One region of the Proteus faecis genome, then DNA from elsewhere that is predicted to be linked to it. Evidence: predicted binding sites of a transcription regulator. Region 1 holds the regulator's gene; each other region holds the start of a gene.
What was found. The regulator LexA, encoded in region 1, represses DNA repair genes until DNA is damaged. The targets are predictions, from matches to a motif close to TNCTGTATGTACATACAGNA.

Region 1 (2,262 bases):
CGTTTGTTTTCGATAGAGTTTATTATGGCTAATCAAAATAAAGGTCTTACCCGAATCATCAAAGCTGGTGGTTATTCATACCAAGGTATTCGTGCCGCATGGATTAATGAAGCCGCTTTTAGACAAGAAGCAATTGTGACCTTAGTTGCAATTATCCTTTCATTTTTCATCGATGTCAGTGGTCTAGAGCGCATTTTACTCATTGGTTCCGTTGTATTGGTTGTGATTTTGGAACTAGTAAATAGTGCAATAGAAGCCGTTGTCGATCGAATTGGATCTGAATACCACGAATTATCCGGACGTGCAAAAGATATGGGGTCTGCCGCCGTTCTAATTGCTATTATATTGGGATTATTTACTTGGGTAACCATTCTTTGGGGACATTTCTTCGCATAAAGTTAAAAAATTCGCTTTTTGTCGAAAAATAATCCAAAGATGCGTGTTTTATATTCATTTAAGGTTTCAAATCGTCATATACCTGTATATACTCACAGTCTGACTGTATAAACAAACAGGGGGCGGAATGAAAGCATTAACTGCAAGGCAGCAGCAGGTTTACGATTTGGTTCGTGATCACATTTCGCAAACGGGTATGCCACCAACACGGGCTGAAATAGCTTCCCAACTTGGGTTTCGCTCACCAAATGCGGCAGAAGAGCACTTAAAAGCTCTTGCTCGTAAAGGCGTGATAGAAATTGTCTCTGGTGCATCTAGAGGTATCCGTTTGCTAATGGAAGAAGAGCCAGAAGGGTTGCCATTAATTGGGCGAGTCGCGGCTGGTGAACCACTTTTAGCGCAAGAGCATATTGAAAGCCATTATCAAGTTGACCCAATGCTATTTAAACCGAGTGCAGATTTTTTATTGCGCGTTAATGGTATGTCAATGAAAGATATCGGTATTATGGATGGTGATTTACTTGCTGTGCATAAAACGCAAGATGTTCACAACGGGCAAGTCATTGTGGCGCGTATTGAAGATGAGGTGACAGTAAAGCGCTTTAAGAAAAGCGGTAATAAAATTGAACTTCATGCAGAAAACCCAGAGTTTTCACCTATTATCGTCGATTTACGCGAACAAAGCTTTACTGTTGAAGGTTTAGCCGTTGGGGTTATTCGTAACGGTGAATGGCTGTAATTTGTACCAAAGTAAGTCAATACAACTTATTTTATAAAGATGCAGATGATGTGTAAAAACACAAAACCATCTGCATTTTTTTATGTCTAGACTTACTGACAGTTGCTCAATCAACGTGGCTTATAATCACCGGTTTTTTTCTGTTTAAGGTTATCATCCATACTATGATCATGATGACAACCTTCAGGATGGGTACACTCTTGTGCTTCGTGGCACTGTGAACATAATCCATGAATTTCTATGACGCTATGTCGTAAATGAAACCCACTCTCTTTTGCCAGTAATGAAATCGCATCTTCGATTTTATGGCTATTCTTTTCAGTGACAGACAAACAACGGTCACAAATTAGCATTACTGACGTATGTTCAACATCATCAAAATGATGACAAAGCACATAACTGTTGGTGGATTCTATTTTATGGATAAATCCTTGCTCAAGTAAAAACTCTAACCCGCGATAGACAGTGGGGGGTTTTGCTTGAGGCTCAACTTGGCGTAATAAATCCAATAAGTCGTATGCGCTGATAGCAGAAGGTTGCTGCATTATCAGACGTAATACTGCCAGACGTTGTGAAGTCAGGCGAACACCTCGTTTCTGGCAGATCTTTTCTGCCTGAGCGAGCAATTTCTCTTCATTCATGGGGATAAGATGCTCTCAGACGTTGTTAATAACACGGATCCTATCATATTTTTCCAGAGTAAACCTTTGTGTAAAGTGGGGTTTTATAAAAATAACTGTGGAATTACACTCTTTTTAAAGTGATCTGTTGTTAGATAAGAAAACATGTTTTTTCAATATCATATTTTCTTTCAATATAAAGAAAGCATTTTTAAGAAGGAAGAGAAGAATGCAAAGAGAGTTGTGTAAAGCCATTTTATACGATGCAAAAGTGGGATGGTTTATATAGGGCGGTATCTAATGATGATAAACAACAAAAACCCCAGCTTAAGCTGGGGTTTTTAGATGGTTTTAGATAATTTATTCTGAGATGAGAGGATCAGAACGGGATATCGTCATCAAAATCCATTGGTGGTTCATTACTTGGTGCTGGAGCTGCTGCTGGTTGTTGTGGGCGAGATTGCGCACCACCACTAAATTGTTGAGATGCTTGTGGTTGTTGTGGTT
Region 2 (2,262 bases), on a different contig from region 1:
ACCCAATTTCTTTTCATAGGAGGTTATATGTTCTCAGATCAGCAATCCCTTGTTTCTCAATTAAGAAATAGTGATCCCCGCTTTGAAGCTCTCTACGATAAACATCATCGACTCGACCAAGAAATTGCTAAATTAGAAGGCCCTAACGGAGCTGGCTATAATGATGAAGTTGCCAAACTAAAAAAAGAAAAGCTTCATCTCAAAGATGAAATGCAAAAAATACTTCAACGAAGTGAAAAATAAGGCTCTTTTTAAGCGATGATTTATTATCATCGCTTTTTATGATTAAAAACAAAGATACCACACCATAAAGATGCATAATTAATATATCTTTTGTTTTTTTAAAGGGCTTAATATGTCATCAATACATGGTCATAAAGTTTTGCAAATGATCCTTTCATCAGAAAATGCATTTACTAAAACAACACTCATTGATGCTATCCATAAACAATTCGGTAATGACTCACGTTTTCATACTTGTTCAGCTGAAAATATGACAGCAGCTGAATTAGTTGATTTCTTAGAAAGGAAAGGTAAATTTATTCCAGCTGAGGGTGGATTTACAACAAGTGAAAATAAGATTTGTCATCATTAATGGATATATCGTGTTAAAGCTCGATTGCCAGTGATTTCCTTTTCTATATCATTGGCTTTTTATATAAACAAATAAAAAGCCAACTCGTTCTGACAATCGTAATTGTTTTACTGCTTTACTTCATTTATTCATCGTCTGTTTGTAACCAACTATCATCTTCCCAAACGCTTTGAATAAGTTCCATTATGTGTTCATGCTTAGTTTCATCTTTTATGCCCGTAACTTGAATCGAGTTCATGCTACTAAAGGCAATACGAAACTGCATATCTGGATATTCTGGAATGATCTTTTTTCTCAGTTCGTGTTCTAAGAGCGGAAATAATGAGTCAGTTACCTTAGATTGTTTATTAAATAAAATTTCCACACGCATTGGTTTCACCATTTAAAGGCAAATAAACTGTATATAAATACAGTAGTATATTCTAAGAAAAAAGAAAAGTCTTTTTGATAAAATTTTTTATCATTATGCATTACATAATATTTTAGCGTCTCTATCGGCTTAATTATAAGATGTATAATAAATACAATATATTACCAAGAGAGAAAGGCATGTCAGGAAAAAGAATAAATCGTGAGAAAAAAACCATTCAAAAAATGATTCACCTCTATGCTCATTCCCATCCTGAAGCTGACGCAGATTATTATCAACAATTAATCAATTATTCCTATAACCGATTAGATAAATGTCGTTATGGTGAAGATAAACCGGCCTGTAAACAATGCCCTATTCATTGCTATCAACCTGCTAAGCGAGAAACAATGAAACAAATCATGCGCTGGGCTGGTCCACGAATGTTAATTTATCATCCAATTTTAGCAATACGTCACCTTATTGACGATAAAAAACCAGTACCTCCACTTCCTGAAAAAAAGCGTACTATTCGTTCAACTGAAAAATAAAATCAGATTTCTTCAAACGGTATAAAACATGCTCGGCTAGAGGATGTGTTTTATCTAATAATGGATGAAAGAAATTATCAGATTGATGCATACCGAGTTTCTTCATTACACCTTGAGATGGAAGGTTTGAAACTGCAGTAAAAGCAACAACCTCTTCTAATCCTAACGTCTCAAAAGCAAATTTAAATACAGCTAAAGCCGCTTCATAGGTATAACCTTTTCGCCAAAACTTTTTTGCTATCCGCCAACCAATTTCTACACAGGGATAAAATGGTAAAGATGCTGATGGTATATTTAACCCAACAAAACCAATAAACTCTTGAGTCTCTTTTAACTCAACCGCCCACATTCCCCATCCATTTTGTTGAATAAATTTTTCACGAATAGTCTCAACCATATTATCACTTTCTAATTGAGATAAAGTGCAAGGGAAATAGCGCATCACTTCAGATGAAGAGTTGATTTTAGAAAAAAATGGCGCTTTATCGCTTTCACGCCATTCTCTTAGATGTAGTCTGGGCGTCTCTAAATTCATCGTTATTCTCTGTTTATATAAAATTAAGACAATAGCGATAAAATAGGATAAGCAACGAACAATGGAAAGAAAAATGGTACTTTATTTTTTGTTTTCTTTTAGTTGATTTTCTACTGAAGCAACAACTTTATCTTTATTTGCATTAGAGCTTTCTTTTATTGAAACAACCCGTTGTTGAGCAACTGATTTTGCTTGATGTTCAACTTGCTCTGATTGCCCAGTAAAAATACCA
Region 3 (2,262 bases), on a different contig from region 1:
AAATCAGAAACTTTGCCCATGTAATTTTGTTCAAGTGCAATTAAGCGCTGTGCTTCTTGTTCACCTTGTACTAGGCCTTCTGCTGTTAAGCCAAATAAATTAGCAATAACAATACCTATTAAGGCAGAAATGGCAGTGGTGAATAATAGTGTGCCAATAGTGAGACCACTAATTTTTCCTAGGGATGAAGCTTGATGCAAACGAGCTACAGCACTAAGAATAGAGGCAAATACTAATGGCATAATAATCATTTGTAACAGTTGTACATAGCCATTACCCACGATATTAAACCAAAGAATAGATTCTTTAATAATAGGATCGTGTGAGTCATAGAATGCGTGTAATGCTAGTCCAAAAGCAACACCAAAAACTAAACCAACAAGAACTTTCTTTGAAAGGCTCCACTGACGTTGACTTAATTTAGCCAAGATGAGTAATAGCACAACAAAGACGAGTACGTTAATGATTAACGGAAAATTCATCTTAACTCTCCAACGAGATCTTTATTTATATCATTTCGACGATTGTATGCGATATGAGTTCTTAGGCAATAAGAAAGGATATAACAGCACCAATTCGATATAGGGTAACAGAATTGTTAATAACTTTTTATAATTAATTATTATTTTATATAATCATTTGGTTATAAAAACAAGGAAAGTTGGCATAAAAAGAAGTAAGAATTTATAAATAAATAGAGAAGAGTAGAGTTTTGTCTGAGTGTGTTAAAAATTAGTACGTTTGTTGTGGTACATCTGTAGCCAGTCGTTAACTTGTAAAGGTAGCGTAAGGGTAAGGTGTGGGGGTAAAAAAAGTGCGCCAACAAGGATCAAAACAGAGATAAATCTTTCACCTTTTTTATTATTCTTTTTGCCTAAAATAGGTAATGCAAAACGCATTTTTAAAGGCCATAGGAAAGGAACGCCAGCGGGAGTTAACATATCTGCAATAAGGTGACTAAGATAACCTAACAAAAGGGCATGAAAGATATCGGCAGAAATATCCCACCGTGGTGAAACTTGGGTTTCCCATAAAATAGCTAAACCACAAAACGCAAGTAGACTATGCGTAAAACCTCTATGACCACAGAGTTTTGATAGAGGCAGAGAGATAATACGGAATAACCGCCCGAGAATAGAGCCAGGGTGGTCTAAGTCAGGTAGGAGTGAGCCTAATAAGACAGCAGGGATCATGTGAAACCAATCACCATGAGCAAGAGCTGGCGTTATTTCAAGTTTCTGCGCTAATACAAGTGTTGCTACAGAAAAAAGTAGATGTCCTTCTGCTGTCATTCCATGTCTGTTTATTTGCTGTTCATTTATACAGTAATAAAGTATAAAAGGTTTTGATGATAACTAACAGACAAAAAAGATAAAAATTGTCTTAAATATTAAGGAATAACAGGAATATTTTATTTGATTGATTTAAAAATGATCGAATTTAGGATAAGAAACCAAAAAGTAAGATCACGGCGAGAGGAAATAAAAGGAATATACAAGAGGAATACTTAAAAATAGAAAAGAGGTCGGTGGGGTTATGCTCATTAAAAACCGAACAAAAAGGATATCTTACACAGTAGGATATCCTTTTTATTTATGGAAATTAGCCTAATAAATGTAGTTGAGTTAGTTCATTGAGTGACGCAATTTTTACATCAGCTAATCCCCATTGTTTATCATTAAATTGTTCTATTGCAGGGACAACGATAGATCGCATTCTTGCGCCTTTACAAGCAATCATACCATTGCGAGAATCTTCTAATGAAACACAGTGGATAGGGTCAAGATTAAGCGCTTTAGCTGCATTTAGATAAACTTCAGGGTGTGGTTTACTGTGTGGTAGTTCATCTGCAGACACAACAGCTGAGAAGTAATGACGAATATTAAACAATTCAAGGACACGCTCAAGCATAAAATCAGGAGATGCTGATGCTAGTGCAATTTTTAACCCTGATGATTTGCAAAGCTCTAAGGCATGTTCAACACCTGGTAATAGAGGCTTTGTTTCTTCAACTAATTTGACAACACGAGAAACCATTTTTTGTTTTGCTTCTTGTTTTGAAACGCCTTGCCAAGGTGATGCTCTATACCATAAATCAATAACTTCGTTTATTCTTAATCCAACCATATCGGGCATTGCCGATGCTAGAGATAAATCGACGCCTAATTCAGCAAAGACCTCATGTTCTGCTTGCTGCCAAAATGGTTCAGAGTCGATTAATAAACCATCCATATCAAATATTGCAGCTTCAATAGGGAATTT

Region 2: a site for LexA is predicted at 991-1,010, ahead of QSH13_RS05455 (DinI-like family protein). Genes of this name have one in related genera too.
Region 3: a site for LexA is predicted at 1,309-1,328, ahead of QSH13_RS01250 (metal-dependent hydrolase). Genes of this name have one in related genera too.

What each region holds. Positions count from the first base shown of each region.
Region 1 covers NZ_JASVWV010000017.1:24,607-26,868, forward strand. The annotation lists gene QSH13_RS16310 (diacylglycerol kinase) at 25-396, shown strand; gene lexA (transcriptional repressor LexA) at 524-1,135, shown strand; gene zur (zinc uptake transcriptional repressor Zur) at 1,246-1,776, opposite strand; gene ssb1 (single-stranded DNA-binding protein SSB1) at 2,135-2,262, opposite strand, start outside.
Region 2 covers NZ_JASVWV010000002.1:316,259-318,520, reverse strand. The annotation lists gene QSH13_RS05465 (DUF465 domain-containing protein) at 28-243, shown strand; gene QSH13_RS05460 (YecH family metal-binding protein) at 356-595, shown strand; gene QSH13_RS05455 (DinI-like family protein) at 720-965, opposite strand; gene QSH13_RS05450 (nitrous oxide-stimulated promoter family protein) at 1,145-1,495, shown strand; gene QSH13_RS05445 (GNAT family N-acetyltransferase) at 1,473-2,030, opposite strand; gene QSH13_RS05440 (bactofilin family protein) at 2,112-2,262, opposite strand, start outside.
Region 3 covers NZ_JASVWV010000001.1:267,934-270,195, reverse strand. The annotation lists gene QSH13_RS01255 (L-cystine transporter) at 1-482, opposite strand, end outside; gene QSH13_RS01250 (metal-dependent hydrolase) at 726-1,292, opposite strand; gene hxpB (hexitol phosphatase HxpB) at 1,603-2,262, opposite strand, start outside.